One region of the Turicibacter sp. KK003 genome, then DNA from elsewhere that is predicted to be linked to it. Evidence: predicted binding sites of a transcription regulator. Region 1 holds the regulator's gene; the other holds the start of a gene.
The links. The regulator Rex, encoded in region 1, represses fermentation and respiration genes when NADH is low (regulators of the CRP and FNR family bind a similar motif). The targets are predictions, from matches to a motif close to GTGAANNNNTTCAC.
Positions count from the first base shown of each region.

Region 1 (10,692 bases):
GGATTGGCTCCAGCCACAATATTTTTATTTCCTTCCCTAATCATCGCCTGTGCTAAAACTGTCGCTGTTGTCGTTCCATCACCCGCAACATCATTTGTTCGACTTGCAACTTGAGCAACTAATCTAGCTCCCATATTTTCAAATTTATCCTCTAACTCAATTTCCTTAGCTATTGAGACACCATCATTAATAATTTGGGGCGTTCCAAACTTTTGTTCTAAAATAACATTTCGTCCCTTTGGTCCTAAAGTTACCTTCACCGTATCAGCTAACTTATCCACACCACGAATCATTGCACGGCGGGCATCTTCTGCAAATAAAATCTCTTTTGCCATACTATAAAATCCTCCCTTATATTAATATCTATTTATAACTTACTCAACAACCGCTAAAACATCATCCGATGATAAAATAACTAAATCTTTTCCTTGATGGGAAACTTTTGTTCCCGCAAATCCATTATAAATGACACGTTGTCCTACACTAACAGAAGGCGTCTTAAGCGTTCCATTCTCTAAACACTTTCCTTCCCCAACGGCCACGATAACACCCTCTGAGTGACTCGGCTTTGAAGTCTCTTTTGAAAGAATGATCCCACTTGCCGTTTTCTTCTCAAGCTCAACAATTTCGATAACAACATTATCGTTTAATGGTCTTAACATGTCTTTCCCTCCTCGTTTTTATCACTCTATTATAATGAGTGCTATTAAATAAATTATACAGAGATGAATAAATAATGGCAATAATTTTAAGAAAAAATCCTTTTTATTATTATCTACCTACTGATTAATATGCTTCTTAGATCTATTTATTCCAAATACATGGGAGAGCCTTTTATTTATGATAAAAAAAGACCAAGTGTGGCACTTGGTCCCTATTTTTTAAAAGGTTTAAAATCCGCCTTTATTTTTATGATAAATGATTCTCATTCCTTTAAATGCAAGATCTGGATCATAAACATCAATCATATCAGTTTCGTTATATATAATGCGCCCCAATCCCCCTGTGGCCACTACTTTGATATCCTTTCCAACTGCCTCTTTTACCTTCTTAATAATATATTCTGTTTGGCCAATGTAACCGTAAACCAAACCACCTTGCATACTAGTAATCGTATTACGGCACATAATCGTTTCTGGCTTCTTAATTTCAATCTCTGGTAATTTAGCTGCCTGCGTCCATAGCGCCTGTGCCGAAATTTCAATCCCTGGAGAAGTTACTCCAAATTCAAACTCCCCGTTCTCATTTACATAATCATAAGTTGTGGCAGTTCCAAAGTCAATAACAAGCGCAGGGCCTCCATAAATATAATAAGCAGCCGCAATATCTACAATACGATCCGCCCCAACTTCACGAGGATTTTCCGTTCTAACACTAATTCCAGTCTTAATTCCAGGCCCTACAATCATTGGTTCAATATTAAAATATTTACGAATAGCATTAGTTAATGAATGCATAATTTTAGGAACTACACTCGAAATTAAAACAGCCTCTACCGCTTGGGGATTAATATCCTTTGTTTGAAGAAAAGAAAATAACGTAATTCCAAACTCATCAGATGTTCTTTGTAATTTAGTTGTTAAACGAAATGTAGCAATTAAATCGTCTTTATCATATACCCCTAACGTAATGTTAGTATTTCCGACATCAATAACGATTAACATATTGTTCCCCTTTTCTTTATTAAAATCTTCAATAACTGTTCCATAATTTCATATCCGAGGGCTTCCTTAGACATCTTATTCAATTTCACGATTCCATTTCTTTGAATAAGCGTCACCACATTTGTATCCCCCTTAAAACCTGCAAATTCTTCATTTAATTGGTTGGCAACGATTAAATCCGCATTTTTACCTAACAATTTTTTAGTGGCGTTTTCTTCTAAATTTTCAGTTTCCATTGCAAATCCACATATCACTTGGCTATCTTTTTTTTCTTTCCCCATAGCTAATAAAATATCTTTGTTCATGACTAAATCAAGTGTCGTCTGTTGACTTTGTTTCTTTAACTTATGTGGATTCACAAAAGAGGCCCTATAATCAGAGACTGCGGCAGATTTAATTAAAATATCATACTGATCTTTTAATCCAGATACTTCCTGAAACATTTCATCTGCTGTTCTTACTTCGATAATCGTCATAAAAACAGGTTTTCTCAAAGAAGTAGGCCCCGTTATAAGCGTCACCTCAGCACCTAAATTACGTGCGGCTCTCGCTAAGGCGTACCCCATTTTACCACTAGAATGATTCGTTATAAATCGTACAGGATCAATATCCTCCTGTGTAGGCCCGGCCGTCACAACAACCTTAATCCCAGCTAAAGGCTTATCCTTAATCAATAAACACTCAATGGCATCCTCAATATCTTCAATTTCTGCCAGGCGACCTTTTCCGACATCTCCACAAGCTAAGTAACCACTAGCAGATTCAATAATAGTCATCCCAAATTCCCTACATTGCTGGATATTACGTTGAGTAATTGGGTTATTCAACATCCCTGTATTCATTGCCGGAGCAATTAATTTAGGACAATTGGCAGCTAAAAAAGTTGTTGTTAACATATCATCAGCAATTCCATGGGCAATCTTCGCAATACAATTGGCTGATGCAGGTGCTAAGACAAATACATCCGCACGTTTAGCCAATGAAATGTGGTTAACGTCATACTGAAAATTTCGATCAAATGTTCCTACTGATACCCGATTATGCGTTAACGTTTCAAACGTCATCGGAGTAATAAACTCCGTTGCATTTTTTGTCATAATCACATGGACATCATAGCCCTTTTTATATAAATTACTCGCTAACTGTGCAGTCTTATAAGCGGCAATCCCCCCACAGATTCCAATGACTACTGTTTTTTTTTCCATTTACATCACCTTCTTAGTTATAGGTTCTAAAACCTTAGTTAGTGGTGCCACGATAACAACCGCTAAAATAGCTTCTAATAAACTATTTGTTGTAATAACACCTAATAATAAACCAAACAATGCTGAAACTTCAACACCCTTTGCCGACGCATAGCTTGGGCCAAAAAATACATAAATCATGCCTAATACTAAAATAGAATGAATAATTGTGCACACTAATGCCGTAAAACTACTTCCGATAACGGATAATTTATTGCCCTTATGTTTAAATAATTGATAGATTATCGCAGCTAAAACACCCAGTAATACGCGCGGCACAATCGCAATCACAAGACTCCAAAAATTTCCGCTATAATCGCCCAATGAATAAAAAGGAGTAAACACAAAAGACGTAATCGTAGGCGTCAATGTATTAATAACGACACTACTTACCCCAAAAACTAAACCTGTTATAGCCCCACCTTTTATGCCTAACAAAATTCCAGCTAAAATAACAGGAATATGCATCGTTGTAGCACGTACAAGTCCTAAAGGAATATACCCAAGCGGGGTTAACATTAAAATAACCTGGATACTGCAAAACATAGTTACTAAAATTAAAAACTTCATTCTCTTTCTTGCCTGATTCATCTTATCTTCTCCTCCACTGTCGCTCTCCTTTAGATGCAACGTCTCGAATAATCGTATGAAAAACGTTAGCTTCTTCTTAATTGATGTCAAAATAATCACCATTAACAACCGCTAACATTCTCATCGCCCACAATTATACCTATTTTTATGAATAATAGCAACAATTTACCATTAATAGAAAAAATCTATTCTCATATGAGAATAGATTTTTCATTCGACTTATTTTTTAGCTGTTCGCGTTGAAAAACATAAAAGAATAACGTTTCTAACTCCATATTTAAATCAACTTCATGAACAAGGATATCCTCACTCACATTAATAACAGTTGAAGAAAGATTCAGAATTCCTTTAATACCTAATCCCTCTAATGAAGTCGCTACTTTTTGAGCAACAAATGGTGGAACCGCTAAAATCACATAGGTTACATGATTCTCTTCAATGTATGAAGATAAATTATCTAAATGATAGATCGGCAACTCCCCAATATGCTGACCCACTAAACTTTCATCTATATCAAATCCTGCGACTAAATTAACAGGTGTTCTAAATAATCGTCTTTTAAACTTATCCGAACTAAAATACTTTACTAAAGCGCGCCCTAAGTTTCCAACCCCAATCAAAATACAACGTTGCGCGTCACCTGGTTTCAATAAATTATTAAATGCCTCTAATACCACACGTACTTCGTATCCATAACCTTGGCGACCTAATTCACCTAAATATGAAAAATCACGTCGGATAGTTGCAGAATCAATCCCTATTTTTTGACTTAACTCTCCCGATTGAATTCGTCTCACTCTCATCTCATCGAGTTCTACGAAACAACGACGATAAAGTGCTAATCGTTTAAGTGTTGCGTTTGGTATATTTGATAGCATACAAAACCTCCTTTATCATATTTAAATAATAACATGAAAACAAATCATTGTGAATAGTATCCACAAATAAAACATCTATATGTTAAATTTTAAAGATTATTTGAGGCACTCCGTTGCCTATCTCTGATTTAAGCATTATACTTAAGATATTATCTTAAATGAGTGAATCTTCTAAGAAGTTAGTAAAGGAGAAACAAAATGATTTTATTACAAACAAGTAAACTAACTAAACTTTATTCGGGGACCCCAATTCTTGAAAATGTTCAATTTGAGGTAAAAAAGGGGGAACGCATTGCCGTTGTTGGGCGTAACGGGGCAGGAAAGTCTACCTTACTAAAAATGATTGCAGATGAAATTGACTATGATAGTGGGGAAATCCATAAGCCGCAAAGCGTCATCCTCGGATATTTTGCGCAATCTAGCCATATCAATTCAAATGATACCATTTATAATGAAATGTTAAAGGTTTTCCAAAAAACAATTATGCTTAAAGGTCAATTAGAAGCACTAAGTTTAAAAATGGCTGAAGAAGATCCAACGAGCGAGAACTATCTAAAAATTATTGATCAATATCAACAATTAAACCATCAATTTGAATTAATGAGTGGGTATACTTATGAATCAGAAATTAATAATATTTTAAATCGTTTTAAATTTAACGAAATCGGATTCGACCAAAAAATTTCTAACCTCAGTGGAGGACAAAAAACGAGATTAGCACTCGCTAAATTATTACTTCAAAAACCTGATCTTTTAATTCTCGATGAACCAACCAACCATTTAGATATTGATACCATTGAATGGCTTGAAGGTTATTTAAAAAAATACCCAGGTGCTGTTGTTATTGTTTCCCATGATAGATACTTCCTTGACCAGATAGCCACAACCGTCTATGAAATTGAGTACCGTAAATGTACAAAGTATAAGGGGAATTACTCAGACTATATGGATCAAAAGGCCATTTCCTACGCTGCCTTAATGAAACAATATGAAAAGCAACAAAAAGAAATCTCGAAGATGGAAGACTTTATTAGCCGAAATATAGTTCGTGCCTCAACAACTAAAAGAGCTCAATCGCGTAGAAAGCTCCTAGATAAAATGGAACGAATCGAAATGCCTAAATTAAATGATAAGTCTATAGGGATTACCTTTGAAATCGATCGTCGTAGTGGAAACGATGTTCTCAAGGTAGAAAATGTAGCCGTTGGATATGATGATAATAAGCCAATCTCAGATCATTTGGATTTCCATATCAATCGCCTTGAACGCGTGGCTCTCATCGGACCCAATGGAATTGGAAAATCTACAATCTTAAAAACAATCGCCGGGGACCTTCCACCACTAGAAGGTGATATTTTCTACGGAAAAAGCCTTGATATGGGATACTTTGATCAAGAGCAGGCTAATTTAACCTCAAATAATACAGTACTAAATGAGGTTTGGAACGTTTTCCCGAATAGACTAGAAAAAGATATTCGAACTCTACTTGGAAACTTTTTATTCACCGGTGATGATGTATTTAAAACAGTGCACCAACTCTCGGGTGGAGAAAAAGTCCGTCTTACCCTATGTAAACTCATGCTCCAAAGAAATAACTTCTTACTTTTAGATGAGCCAACTAACCACCTTGATATCGATAGCAAAGAAATGTTAGAACTTTCCCTCGAAGATTATGAAGGTACACTCTTTTTCATTTCACATGATCGTTACTTTATCGATAAAATTGCTACACGTATTTTAGAAGTAACGCCACATGGGGTCGTCTCTTATCTAGGAAACTATTCTGACTATATCGAAAAGAAACGTCTGATTAATGAACAAATGGCGTCTCAACAAAATGAAATGGCGAACAGTTCAACAAATAGCATTACCGACTATCAAAAACAAAAGGAACAACGACGATTAGAACAACAACGTAAACGACAATTAGAAGACATTGAAAATAAAATAAATGCGTATGAAGAAGAACTGGCTTACAAAAAGGCTGAGCTCTTCCAAGAAGAAGTTTACTTAGATTCGCAAAAATCGGCTCTAGTCCAATCTCGTATTGAAGAATTGGAGGAACTTCTTTTAGAAGCTATGGACACCTGGGAATCACTAGCACAAATAGATTAATAAAAACCCTATCTCATATGAGATAGAGTTTTTTCATATAATGAATCATCTTATCTACAGGAGGACAGGCATGGAAGCTAAAGAAATAACTATTCACAAGAAGGCATTTTTAACTTATCAACAATGGAGTCAATGGAAAAATGATAATCATTGTCAGACAATCTCTCCTGATTTTGATTGTGTCATTCAATCTGGGGATAACCCTGAAAATTCGACATCATACTTACTTAAAAGTATAGAAAATCAAATACAAGGTATACTTCAACTTGATCGCTCAAATCAAGATAACCGCTGTCTTCGTTTAGAATTCGAACTCGATTTAGAACATTCCTACATAGAAATGAAGAGGGTCTTAACACGACTAATCACCCAACTATTTGAAGAGGACATTCATCGAATCGAAATTGAGACTCCCCTCTTAAAACCTATACACCATCAATTTTTAACGGAAATAGGATTTAGGCATGAAGGCATTCGACAACAAGCATTTTACAACAAAGGGTCATATGAAGATATACATCTATATGGACAAATAAAAAAAGAACCAAGCAGACAGTTACAGGACTACCTCGATTATGCACTTCCACATTATCACAATCCTGAATCGCTTTACTCTATCATAAACCATCTTGGATTTTTTAATCCCGAGCAGTTAAATACTTCAAAATTATACTTTCTAGCAACATTCTGTGGATTACTTGAAAAACTACAAACTAATAGTAAGTTTATTCATGAAACCCTAATTAAATTAAACGATCTAAATTGGTCTGCTAAAGAAATTAACGAGGCATTACATAGCTTAGCTCGACAGTTATCCACACCTCTTACAGAGGAAGAAAAAATAATCCATGATCTTTATTATATTGAACAGATTAGCGCCTCTACCCTCATGAAAGTCATTTCAACAGAAGGATTAAATTCTAGTCTCATTCATAAAATAATAGAGGGCGATTTTCAATTTTTCACTTCCATAGGAAAACAAATGGGGTTAGAAAGATTAGAATATACGCAAAAAATAATTGCTCAATTATAGTGTTTCTCCTTATTGATAAATATAGCTCAATGGGGATGAGATCGTCATGATTTATAAGATGACTTAATTAATAGAGCTAACTATTAAACGAATCAACTCTATATAAAGAAAAGGCTCCTTCATCTTTTATTACCTACTTTGGGTACTAATCATTAGGCGGTAGAGATGTCAGACAATCATCTTGATCAAAATCTTAGACGATGTCTTTTATATAAAAAAACGGACCAATGTCGTCCGTTTTTTTATTCCTTTAAATAGATTTTAATTCCATACCTGATTGCCCATTCATCTCCATATTACTACGATGACCTCTTAAATAAGCCTGTGTTCCAGCGGCTCCAATCATTGCAGCATTATCGGTACACAACGAAAGCGGTGGAATTGTTAGTTTGAATTGCCCCTGTGCCTTAACCGCATTTTCAAGTGCGTGTCGCAATCCTTTGTTTGCCGAAACACCACCGGCTACAATAATTTGTTTAACATGAAACTCTTTTGCCGCACGCATCGTTTTCTCAACTAAAACTTCTACCACACTCGCTTGGAAACTTGCCGCTAAGTTTTCAGGTATAATCTCCTCGCCCCTTTGCTTAGCATTATGCACCGTATTGATTACTGCTGACTTCAGTCCAGAAAAACTAAAATCATACGAATCCTTATCCAGCCAAACCCGTGGTAATTTATAAGTGTCTTCCCCTAAAGCAGCTAAGCGGTCAATATGCGGACCTCCCGGATACGGTAATTTTAAAGTGCGCGCAACCTTATCATAGGCTTCCCCTACAGCATCATCTAACGTCTCACCAATAACCTTAAACTGATAATGGTCTTCCATATAAACTAATTCCGTATGTCCCCCCGAAACAACCAATGCAAGTAAAGGAAATTGAAGAGGTTCTACAAGTTGATTAGCATAAATATGCCCGGCAATGTGATGTACCCCCACAAGTGGAATATCATGTGCAAAGGCAAGTGCTTTAGCAGCATTAATCCCAATAAGTAATGAACCAATTAATCCCGGCCCCTCTGTTACCGTGATAGCGTCTATATCTTTCCAATCTATATTAGCCTTTAATAAAGCTTCTTCAAATACCATCGTTACATTCTCAACGTGATGGCGGCTTGCCACCTCTGGCACCACCCCCCCGAAACGTTTATGACTTTCAATTTGTGAAGAAACAACATTCGACAATATCTCAATACCATTTTTAATAACGGCCACACTTGTTTCATCACAACTACTTTCAACAGCTAATACTATAATATCCTTGTCCATGACCATCACCTACTTCTAATTAATTTTACGAGTCATTAATACGGCATCTTCAGAATCCGCATAATAATTTTTACGAATCCCTGCTGAAAGGAATCCACACTGTTCATATAAATGAATAGCTACATAATTACTACGTCGAACCTCTAACGTCATATTTTCTCCTCCATTTTCAGAGGCATCCAGAATAAAACGTTCCACAAGCAGTTTACCATAACCTAGTGAGCGATACCGTGGGTCAATCGCGACGTAAAATAAATCTGCCATTTCAAAAATAATTTGCCCAACCAAATAGCCCACAATCGTACAATCTACTTCAATGACAATACCATAATAAAAGTCTTGCTGCACCGCATAATCGATAAAGTTAAAGGCCTGGGAAAATAAATTCTCATGTAATAATGAGACCTCTGGAATATCCTCTACTGTCATTAATCTAATTAACATAACCATCTATTCCTTTATTTTTTGCTCCGCTAACCAATTAACCTCAGCTTCTGGTAAGCGATGATACGTCGGGCAAAAATGATGGATATCATTAACAGGTTTCCTATTCACAGCAATTTGAGCTAATATCGAAGCATGCGGAATATTTAAATCGGCATCTTCTACCTTAATCGCCTTATTTCCTAAAGTTTGTGTAATTACTTCCCAATACTTAACAACATCATTACCTAGGAAATATATTTTTTTATCCTTTTTCGATAAAATTTCTAGTAACTGAGATAAATCATAGTGACCATCGGCAATTACTGATTCATATGTTTTCCCATCATAGACTCCCGCAAAAACTGATTGGCGGCGCGCGTCAAATAAAGGGACTACATAGCCCTCTTCATAGAGATTACGAGCTAATATCTCTAAACTTGAAACTCCAACTAATGGTTTCTTTAACGTCCACGCCAATGTTTTAGCAACAGTAACACCTATCCTTACTCCCGTATAAGATCCTGGTCCCTTTGCAACCGAAATTAAATCTAAATCTTTAGGAAAACGTTGAGTTTGTTTAAACATACGATCAATTGCAGGCATTAAGCGTCTTGAGTGATCATTTTTAGTTGTCTCAATGATCTCATATAATATTTGATTATCTTCTACTAAGGCAATTGATAAAGTAGTATTGGACGTATCAATAGCGATTGTTAACATATTTACAACACCTTTCCAATCGTTTCATAATTTTTTCCTATAGGAGTTAATTCAATACAACGTTGATTTTCTCCCTCTCTAAATATTTTTATATCTAATCTTTCCATCGGAAGTAAATCCTCGATGCGACTTGCCCATTCAATAACACATACCCCATCACCAAACAAGTAATCATCTAATCCGATATCATCTCCACCACTTTCTAAGCGATAGACATCCATATGATATAAAGGAATTCGACCTTGATACTCCTTTATAATATTAAATGTTGGACTGTTTACATTGCGATTAATTCCTAATCCCTTCGCGAGCCCTTTAGTAAAAGTGGTTTTTCCGGCACCTAAATCACCCTCTAATGTTAAAATCATTCCATTACTTACCCATTTACCAATTTTATATGCGATATCTTGCGTCTGTTCCAACGACGTCGTTCTGATTTTATATGTCATACTATCACCTTATACCTCATAGAATAAAACTTACATTATTATGGATTAATTTTCATCAAAAATAACTTTCTAATCTATAATATTTTCTAATTATATTATAACATATCTATATCACATAATTATTGTTAATACGACATTTATCTATAAAAGCACTGAAAAATGATAGAAAACGACAGCATTCTAAATGTTCTATCCTGTTGGTAACACGATGTAGCTATCTAAAAATTATTTATTTTTCTATTTATAAAGGTTAACAATTAAACCGATGGGTATAATAAAAAACTTTAATTAAATAATAGACA
Region 1 covers NZ_CP142738.1:2,223,485-2,234,176, forward strand. Annotated here, with positions in the region: gene groL (chaperonin GroEL) at 1-335, opposite strand, end outside; gene VXM77_RS10750 (co-chaperone GroES) at 375-662, opposite strand; gene VXM77_RS10755 (type III pantothenate kinase) at 891-1,664, opposite strand; gene coaBC (bifunctional phosphopantothenoylcysteine decarboxylase/phosphopantothenate--cysteine ligase CoaBC) at 1,658-2,869, opposite strand; gene VXM77_RS10765 (ECF transporter S component) at 2,870-3,499, opposite strand; gene VXM77_RS10770 (redox-sensing transcriptional repressor Rex) at 3,691-4,377, opposite strand; gene VXM77_RS10775 (ABC-F family ATP-binding cassette domain-containing protein) at 4,576-6,492, shown strand; gene VXM77_RS10780 (GNAT family protein) at 6,563-7,525, shown strand; gene tsaD (tRNA (adenosine(37)-N6)-threonylcarbamoyltransferase complex transferase subunit TsaD) at 7,776-8,795, opposite strand; gene rimI (ribosomal protein S18-alanine N-acetyltransferase) at 8,811-9,239, opposite strand; gene tsaB (tRNA (adenosine(37)-N6)-threonylcarbamoyltransferase complex dimerization subunit type 1 TsaB) at 9,246-9,941, opposite strand; gene tsaE (tRNA (adenosine(37)-N6)-threonylcarbamoyltransferase complex ATPase subunit type 1 TsaE) at 9,944-10,390, opposite strand.

Region 2 (10,692 bases), 530 kb from region 1:
AAATTATGATTGTCAGGAGGTGATAAACATGGCAAACCAATCAAGCAAAAATAAATTAGTGGTTCCTGGTGCAAAAGATGCCGTCAACCAAATGAAAGCCGAAATTGCAAACGAATTCGGTGTTCAACTTGGAGCTGATGCAACTGCTCGTCAAAACGGTTCAGTTGGTGGTGAAATCACTAAACGTCTCGTTAAACAAGCACAACAACAATTCAGCCAAGAATAGAATTTAACGTCATTCTTTAAGTAAAAAATGGCTCTGATTAAGTAGTATTTATCCTCTATTTCTTAAGTTTTATACAAAATGTTAGGTTAGGAGGTTATCATCATGGCAACACGTAATAAATTAGTGGTTCCTGGTGCTCAAAATGCAATTGATCAAATGAAAGCCGAAATTGCTAAAGAACTTGGTGTAAACTTTGGCCGTCATGCAACAGCTAAAGAAAATGGTGCAGTTGGTGGCGAAATTACTAAACGTTTAATTGCAAAGGCTAAACAAAGTTTAACTAAATAATTCCATTTTTCCGATTTAGAGTTGTAACAGCGTTTAAAAATTACATTTTCCCTTAATGGTATGTCAGGAGGTTATTTATATGTCAACACGTAATAAATTAGTGGTTCCTGGTGCTCAAAATGCAATTGATCAAATGAAAGCTGAGATTGCTAAAGAATTCGGTGTAAATTTAGGCCCTGATACTTCTTCACGCCAAAATGGTTCTGTCGGTGGAGAAATTACAAAACGCTTAGTTAAACAAGCTCAACAACAATTAAGCGGTAACTCTCAAGAGTAATCTAGTTTAGTTATTCATACGATTTATTTAAATACGGGTAGCAGGGTGCCAGTTCAAAGACATCTGTCATAAAATAATCGGCACTCGCTACTTTATAAGGAGGTCATTCAAATGGCTAGTCAATCAAAAAATAAATTAGTAGTGCCTGGAGCAAAAAATGCAATCGATCAAATGAAATATGAGATTGCGAGTGAACAAGGTGTTCAATTAGGTGCCGATGCAACAGCTCGCCAAAACGGTTCTGTTGGTGGAGAAATTACTAAACGTTTAGTTAAACAAGCCCAACAACAATTAGGGGCTCAAAGCCAAGAATAATAAAAGAACCTTATCCTTATACATGTATCAGTAGATGAAGTTAATGAGGGTCTTCTCACTCATAAAGAATCCCCTCCCCCGACTAGAAGAAAGGACTTCTCCTTCTTCTAGTCTATAAAAAATGATGACTTTCATCCTAATAAAAATGTGAGGGATAACTATGACAACTAATCCGCCTACTATGTAGATTCTTTCCAAACAACTACACTTTATATTTATAAATGAGGTGTTCCCATTGGAGTCTTTGAGCTTTAAGTTAACCGATTTCTATTAACTTCCGTTAGTAAATGAGGTGTTTCCGTTGGAGTGATTTAGTTTTAAATCTACCTAATTTTATTAACTTCTGTTAGTAAATGAGGTGTTCCCGTTGGAGTCTTTAAGCTTTAAGTGAACCGATTTCTATTAACTTCTGTTAGTAAATGAGGTGTTCCCGTTTGAGTCTTTAAGCTTTAAGTTAACCGATATTTCTATTAACTTCCGTTAGTAAATGAGGTGTTCCCGTTGGAGTCTTTAAGCTTTAAGTTGACCGATTTCTATTAACTTCTGTTAGTAAATGAGGTGTTTCCGTTGGAGTCTTTAAGCTTTAAGTTAACCGATTTCTATTAACTTCTGTTAGTAAATGAGGTGTTCCCATTGGAGTCTTTAAGCTTTAAGTTAACCGATTTCTATTAACTTCTGTTAGTAAATGAGGTGTTCCCATTGGAGTCTTTAAGCTTTAAGTTAACCGATTTCTATTAACTTCTGTTAGTAAATGAGGTGTTCCCATTGGAGTCTTTAAGCTTTAAGTTAACCGATTTCTATTAACTTCTGTTAGTAAATGAGGTGTTCCCGTTGGACTGGTTTAACTTTAAATCTATCCGAATCTACCATAGTAAAAGTAGCACAGCATGCTGTGCTACTTTTTTTGTTTCTTAGGAGAGGGCTCCTTATCAGAAAAAGACGATCTATCATGAAGATAAATCGCCTTTTTTTATATTTAAAAAAGGAGGTTTATCCTATTATTAGGACGCCCCTTACTTTTTTAAATATTTAGTAAGAATCTGATTTTTTAAGCTAATATAGTGGTTAAGTATTTGCTTATCGTTTATTAAAAGTTCGTAATCCCGGGTTTGCCCCCACGTCTCTAACAATTGACCCTCATCCATTAACTGAGATTCGACCTCTGTATTTATAGTTAACGGATATTTAGCGTATAATTGCGAAGTTGGTAAGAATGATCGTTTCTCTTCCTCTGACCACTTATAACCCTGTGGAGCTTGTAAATGGCTCAAAAACAAGATGTATTTATTCCCATCTTGAATCAATTGATAACCCGATGAGTCAAAGTAGCCATTTTGATGATCATCCATCCATTTGATGAAATACGCCGGTTCGTAAAGGATAATTTCATCCCCTGAATTAACCTCCCCCTTTAATACTTTATCGATAACTAGAGTCGTTTTCGTTGCCTGTTTGACTAATTCCCTTTCTCGAACCTCAGAAACTGTCACGATTAAATCCGATGCTTTCTCCAACTCCTCTACTGTTTGAATATCATCATTAAAATAATTCATCGGCCGATAAGAAAAGGATTCTGCTTGAAAGTGTTGAAATTCCTCAAAATTTGCAATTTTATTATTCAAATCGAAAGATTTTCTTGTCACTTGCCCAAAAATAAAAGCTCCACCAATGAGTAAGATGATGGTAAAAATGAATAATTTTGTTCCTTTACTCATACGTCGTCACCTCTGAAAGTCTTCCGCTCTCCATTTTCATAAAAACATCGGCCAATAATCGGATGTCATCTTTATTATGACTTGCAATTAAGACAATTGCCCCTCGCTCTTTTTCCTCAATTAGAATTTGTCTTAACAATTGGACCGCCTCTTCATCTAAGGCATTTGTAGGCTCGTCAAAAACAATCAAATCCGGGTTTTCCATAATCCCCTGGGCAATCGCTAATCTTTGTTTCATTCCCAAAGAGTATTTTTTTACTGGTCGTTTATCCTGCGGGTCAAGCCCAACTCTTCGTAAAGATTCTATGATTTCCACATCAGTTATTTTTCCCTGAATAGATGCTAACATCTTTAAATTTTCAAATCCACTAAACTCTTTCCAAAATGACGGAGTTTCAATAATGACTCCTACATTAGGAGCATACGAAACATCCCGATGAAGTTTGAGATCGTTGAAATGGATCTCCCCTGTTGTTATTTTAATTAATCCACAAATCGCACGAAAAAGCATCGTTTTACCCGACCCATTTCTTCCAAAAATACCATAAATCTTTCCTGATTCAAATGTTGCAGAAATATTTTTTAAAACATCGTCATGACCTATTGTTTTAGAAACATTCATTAAAACTACATTATGCATTTTTTTCACCCCAATTAAAAATTTAAATGTTCACTTCATTTTTTTACTATTTAATAATTTTCTGTCTTTTTAAACACGTGATATAATACTCCACTACAAACAAGAAGACCCACTAACAGATAAACAAAAGAAAAACTAAATGTAAAACTTGTATGGGTTAACGCCATTAATTCAGTATGCCACGACATCACAATTTGCGAGACAGGAAGCCATTTTATCATAAATAAAAATGATGGATGCCATTCATACAAATAAGCCACCATAAGAAAAGACGCATAAAACACCGTAATGGTAACGATTCCTCCTAAACTACTTTTCGTTAAAAAACATACAAGATTAGAAAGAAGAGTCATCAAACTAAAAAATAGTACGAGTAATCCGAAAAGAATTGCAACTTCTTCAAATAAATACAACTCGAAATGATAACCCAAAAAGACAGAGAGCCCCAAGGTCATCATGATAAGCCCCGAACAAAAAAGAGTACTTTCTTTTAGCAATTCACTCATCATTTTGACGAACCAAATCCTTTTACGTTGAATTCTTGTGAGAACAAGCTCTCCCCTCTCAAAATAATCACGATATATCTTGTCTCCATTTAAGGAGATAAAAGAAATAAACGGCAGGGAAAAGATAAATATCGGAATAATGGTTTGTAAAAAATCAAATTCTACGACATTAAACATCGACAAGGTTGCTTCAAACATACTTCCTTCTTGTTGAAGATTCCCAATTAAATAGGAATATACCGTTAAAACAATAGCACAAGTTAGGGCATGAATAAGTAATCTTTTATGATTAAATAAGCCCACCCTTTTTAGAAAATAACGTTGTCTCTGAAGACGTCCTCGCTCCCGATGCATACGCTGTAATAAAATAAAAGTACCCAGCCAAAGGAAACTCATCACAACCAATGCGACTAAATTATCTTGTATATCTCCACCTGGAAGAAACCAATTGTTTAAATAGATGATCCGACTGATTGAAAGATTAGGTTGGCGAAGAAGATCCCCTAGCAATTCTGGAATTTGGAGTAGGACGACCCCTATTAAAAATGAAACAATGGATTGGTTTGTTTTTAATTGGATTAATAGCTGTAAATTTCCTAATAGATTAAAACCAATAAATTGTAGGCAACTCGAGAATAAAATTAAAATGAGGGCTACTGGCGATTGGTCGGCTACTAAAATCCACACTCCTAAAAGAAAAAACGGCAAGTTAAACAACGTAACAAACAGACAAGCGTTTATCATGATTAACTTTAATTGCCCCATCAATTTTTTTCGACTACCTTTAAATCTTAGAAGAACCTGAATATTTGTATATTGATTCCAAAACCACATTAAAATAACTAAAAATAAAGGACAGATAAAAAAATTTATAATAACTGTGTTAGATTGAATAGAGTATAATCTTTCAAATTGATAAAATAGCCCCGAATAACTCCTAAATGCAAGGAAGGAATAAAGAACCGAGAGCGTGAAACTTACCATTAATAAGGTCCTTCCAAATCCCCCTAACCAAATGCGTTTCAACAAATTTTTCTCAAAGATCATGACTCAATCAACTCCACTCGCCGAGTATAAATAATAAGAAGGCCAATAGCAATCACAACTAAACCAATGAGCCATAGAAAAGGGGTAATTGCACTGCCAAGAGCATAGGGTCTAAACGCAATATGCCAACTCCAACGTTCCATTCCAGTTAGCGCTAATGCTAATCCCCCCATAATAAATCCGATAAAAATACCAATGATGGTTAAATAACTATTTTTCCCTACCCAGTTAACCACGGAAAAAATGAATACGGCGAGGACGCTCGCAAAAAGGCTAATTAATAAAACATAAAAATACGTATATCCCCATTCTGAATTTAACCTTAGCAAATCAAAAGCGTAAAGGGAAGAGTATTGATTCAATCCAATATCGTATGCTGGAAAACTAAGGTCACTATCCCCAGCAATACTTGGAAAAGTAAAATAAGTTAATAGGATATTAACGCTTAAACTAAAAAAAGAAATGACAAATGGGAGCGTCATGACAGCAAAAACTTTAGATACCATAATTCGCTTTAATGACGTCCTCGTTAAAAGAAGCGATAATGTCCCATTGTTTTTTTCTAAAATAAAATTATCTGAATATAAAAAACCTGCCAATAATGGCAACAACATTGTAATAAGACTAAGAAAATAACTACTATAACAACTAATCATAATCGTCATTTGACTTGCCCTTCGAATAAACGAAAAGGATGTCCCATAAAACTCCAAGCAATTAACTAAAAATGCTAAAATACAAATCAAAAGAAATAGCATCGAAATAAATCTAACCTCAATCCGACGAAACCCTTTCCTCAATTCGTTAAGATACAACTCCCACACAATTAATCCTCCTTTGCCTACTCCTCTATCATATCAACCATTGGTGTTGTCATTAGAACCGTGAAGTTATCCTAAAAACTCTCCTAGATATTAATAAAAAACTACACTTTAAGAAACTAATTTCAAAGGATAGTTTTAAATCGACAATTGTATATTATCTAATGATTTTATAACTTTCATTTTCTTAAGACATTCTTACCGGTTTTGATACATGACTTACATGGTCCAATGACAAGTTATTCATGCTGACTCTCTTCTCATCTTGCCTATCAACTTGTTACCTCCATTATACTACCTTTATTTCCCTAATTGTGTTTTTTTGTGATTTATGTTTTTTTTAATAAAAAAATGTATAAAAAGGGATATCTATGTCTCTTAAAATTAAAATCATTTTATACCGCCAAGCCATGAAATGAACTGAAGGCGCGTTGTCCCTCTTAAAAATAAATAGTGAAGTCTGACTCGCAAACAACATTTATCGTTTACCATTGATTGAAATTATAAATCAAACACACCTTGCGTCTTCTTTCATTGATTAATTCCCTCTGTAATGACTCATTCTCCCACATAAAAAGGCGATCCACCCTAAGGTAGACCGCCTTTTTTGTCAGAGTAAGTATGCGAAATTTAAAATAAAAAACTTATTTTGCTTCTCCATAGAAAGCATTTAAATATAATTGTTTGATATCTTGAATTAATGGATAGCGAGGATTTGCTGCTGTACATTGATCATCAAATGCTTCTACAGCTAAGCTATCAAGTGATGCTAAGAACTCCTCTTCTGATACATTACATTCTGAAATGCTTGCCGGAATATTAATTTCTTGTTTTAATTCGTTAATTTTACGAATTAAAGCTTCTACTTTTTCTTCATCCGTATTTCCTGTTAATCCTAGATAATCTGCTGCTTTTGCATAACGCTCAATTGCTTGAGGTGTTTCATATTGTGGGAATGTTCCTTGTTTAAATGGTGCATCTGTCGCGTTATATTTAATGACTTCATTAATAAGTAAGGCATTCGCAATTCCATGAGGAATATGGAATCTTGCTCCTAATTTATGTGCCATTGAGTGACATAATCCTAACATTGCATTAGAAAATGCCATTCCTGCCATACATGAAGCATTGGCCATTCTTTCTTTTGCCACCTTCGCCTCAGCTCCTCCATGGTAAGACTCTGGAAGATATTCAAAAACTAATTTTGCAGACTCGAGTGATAATGGAATTGTGTATTCCGTTGCAACAGTCGCTACTAAAGATTCAAGAGCATGTGTTAAAACATCAATCCCTGAAGCTGCACATAACCCTTTTGGCATTGATAACATTAAAGCTGGGTCAACAATGGCCATCGTTGGCGTTAATTCATAATCCGCTAATGGATACTTAATTCCTGTTTCATCATCCGTAATAACGGCAAATGGCGTAACCTCTGATCCAGTCCCTGCTGATGTTGCAATACATACAAGGCTAGATTTTTGTCCCATTTTAGGGAAACGATAAATACGTTTGCGAACATCCATGAAACGCATCGCTAAATCAGCAAAATCTGTTTGTGGGTGTTCATATAAAACCCACATAATTTTAGCGGCATCCATCGCAGATCCTCCACCTAGGGCAATGATTACATCTGGTTGGAAATTAGCCATTGCTTCGGCACCTTTTTTAGCATCTGATAATAATGGATCTGGGTGAACATCAGTAAACATCGTGTATTGAATATTATAGCGATCTAACTCATCTGTCACATGTTTCGTATATCCTAAATCAAATAATACTTTATCCGTTACGATGAATGCTCGTTTTTTCCCATCAAATTTTAAATCTTCTAATGCTACTGGTAAGCATCCAAATTTATAGTAAACTTTTGCTGGCACTTTAAACCAAAGCATATTTTCTCTCCTTTTAGCCACTGTCTTAATATTAATTAAATGTTGCGGACCAACGTTTTCTGATACTGAGTTATTTCCCCAAGATCCACAACCTAATGTTAATGATGGGGCTAAAGCAAAGTTGAAGATATCTCCAATTCCTCCGTGTGCCGTCGGTTGATTAATTAAAACAGTTGTTGTACGCATACGTAACATCATTGCTTCAATATCTGCTTTCGCACGTAATTCATCCGCATAAATAGCCGACGTATGTCCTAATCCACTATGGTTCACTAATGTTTCGGCCATTTCTACTGCTTCTTCATGATTTGAAGATTTGTACATTGCTAAAACAACAGACAATTTTTCATGAGCAAAAGGTTCTTCTAAAGAGGTATCCGTTACTTCACCAACTAAGATTTTAGTATCCTTTGGAACTTCAAATCCAGCTAATTCAGCAATTTTATAAGCAGGTTGTCCTACAATTTTAGCATTTAATGCCCCATTGATAATAATCGTACGACGAACTGCCTCTAATTGTTCATCATTTAAAATTAATGCCCCACGTTTTTTAAGTTCCGATTTAACACCTTCATAAATTGCCTCATCAACAATAATTGATTGCTCAGATGCACAAATCACACCGTAATCAAACGTTTTTGAAAGTAGTAAAGAGTTTACTGCCATTGGAACATTACATGTTTTATGGAAAATAACTGGTGTATTTCCTGCACCTACTCCAATAGCTGGCGTTCCTGAAGAGTAAGCTGATTTTACCATTCCTGGACCACCTGTTGCTAAAATCAGATCCACTTCGCGCATTACTGTATTTGTTAATTCAATACTTGGCGCATCAATCCATGCGATTAATCCTTTTGGAGCCCCCGCTGCCTCAATTGTTTCACGAATCACTTGAGCCGTATAATTCGTACAATTTTTTGCACGAGGATGGGCTGAAATAACAATCGCGTTACGCGTTTTAATCGCCATTAAACATTTAAAACATGCTGTTGACGTTGGATTTGTTGTCGGGATGACTGCACCAATTACCCCCACTGGTTCAGCAATTTTTTGAATTCCAAATGATAAGTCCTCTGATAACACTCCACACGTTTTTACATCACGATATTTATTATAGATGTACTCAGATGCATAGTGATTCTTAATGATCTTATCCTCAACTAACCCCATTCCTGTTTCTTCAACTGCCATTTGTGCTAACGGAATGCGCAAATTATTGATTGCCATTGCCGCCTTGTAAAATAATTCGTCTACTTGTTCTTGTGTAAATGTTGCAAACTCACGTTGAGCAGCTCTCATCGTTTCAAGAGTTGACATTAATTCCTCAACATTTGTAATTCTATTTGTCATTCCGACTCCTCCTCAAAATTGTGAATAGATTCACTTTGATTCCTCTTAAGTATACTACATTGTGAATTATTTGTCTAACAAAAACGCGGTTTAATTATATTTTTTTCACAAATTAGTAATAATTAGACACTTAGCTTATTACTACGCTCCTTCCATTTTACACTAGAAGAACCTAGCTCAACTTGTTTTTCGTCCGACACTTCATGACTCATTTCCCCCCTTTATTCGCTCCCTCTGTTTAGGTCCTTATTATCCTCTCTTAATGGATGGCTAACCTTATCGCTTTTAAGTAGGTCTCACCATCCTGTAAGAGGCGAGTCATTCTTAAGACGATACTCCCTTTCCATAAACGTTCAACTCGTTATGACCGTCTAGCGGCAAATAAAAAAGGCAAGTCGGAATCCACTCACCTCGTGGATTCTGACTTGCCCGTCTACTCACTCGTATTAAATGAATTTGTCTGCCCTTTTAAAATAAATCATTCAGTGCACATGCTGTATTATCTTCAAGTTCAATCATTTCTCCTGCACTCACTGTAATGATTTCTGTTTGATCAATACATTGTTGTACAAGAGAGTCAAAATCAAAGTTTTGTTCAAATTCCACACACTTTTCAAGCGATGGATTTGTCGCCGGATGTTCAGGAACAAAGACCGTACAACAATCTTCATATGGACGAATTGAGATATCATAAGTATCGATTTTTTTCGCAATTTCAATAATTTCATTTTTATCAAGGGTGGCCACTGGACGAATAATCGGCATATTAGTAACGGCATTAATTGCATACATGCTTGCCAACGTTTGAGACGCTACCTGTCCTAAACTTTCCCCATTTGCTAAAACTAAAATTTCACGTTTTTTGGCAATTCCTTCAGCAATACGATACATCATACGGCGCATAACCGTCATCGTATAACTGCTCGGAATGTTCTCGTAAATCGCGGTTTGTAATTGCGTAAATGGAACGATATGTACATCAATACGACCTTCAGGCGCATAATGTGCATTTTTTTCCATTAAATCAAGAACTTTTTGCTTTGAACGAATAGATGTATAAGGTGGAGAAGCAAAGTGAATGGCCTCTACTTCAACCCCGCGTTTTTGCATTAAATAACCGGCAACAGGACTATCAATTCCTCCTGAAATCATGAGAAGACCTTTCCCGCTAATTCCTACTGGGAAACCACCTAATCCTTTAATATGTTCAGCCATAATAAATGTTCCTTCGCGACGAACCTCTACAAAAACAGTCATATCAGGATGATGCACATCAACACTTAGATGAGACGTATTAATAAGAAGATGAGCACCAACTGCACGTGAAATTTCACCCGATTGCATCGGAAATTGCTTATCTGAACGTTTAGTTTCAACCTTGAATGTTGTTTTAACAGCTGGTTGCTCATTAATGATCTCTAAAGCTAATGCTTTAATCGCATCAATATCATTTTCACAACGTGCCGTCAAACTGTATGATTGTAATCCGAATACTTTATCTAGTTGCTCCGTCACAAGGTCAGGATTTGTCCCATTTAAAATAATATAAAAACGATCACGAGTCACTTCATACTTTAATTGCTTCAAATCACTTAATTTACGTCTAATTATTTTA
Region 2 covers NZ_CP142738.1:1,698,279-1,708,970, forward strand. Annotated here, with positions in the region: gene VXM77_RS08380 (alpha/beta-type small acid-soluble spore protein) at 29-226, shown strand; gene VXM77_RS08385 (alpha/beta-type small acid-soluble spore protein) at 329-514, shown strand; gene VXM77_RS08390 (alpha/beta-type small acid-soluble spore protein) at 594-791, shown strand; gene VXM77_RS08395 (alpha/beta-type small acid-soluble spore protein) at 903-1,106, shown strand; gene VXM77_RS08400 (hypothetical protein) at 2,120-2,821, opposite strand; gene VXM77_RS08405 (ATP-binding cassette domain-containing protein) at 2,814-3,461, opposite strand; gene VXM77_RS08410 (hypothetical protein) at 3,512-4,993, opposite strand; gene VXM77_RS08415 (hypothetical protein) at 5,011-5,838, opposite strand; gene adhE (bifunctional acetaldehyde-CoA/alcohol dehydrogenase) at 6,480-9,077, opposite strand; gene thiI (tRNA uracil 4-sulfurtransferase ThiI) at 9,546-10,692, opposite strand, start outside.
Region 2: the regulator Rex is predicted to act here: its motif matches at 9,098-9,111, upstream of adhE (bifunctional acetaldehyde-CoA/alcohol dehydrogenase).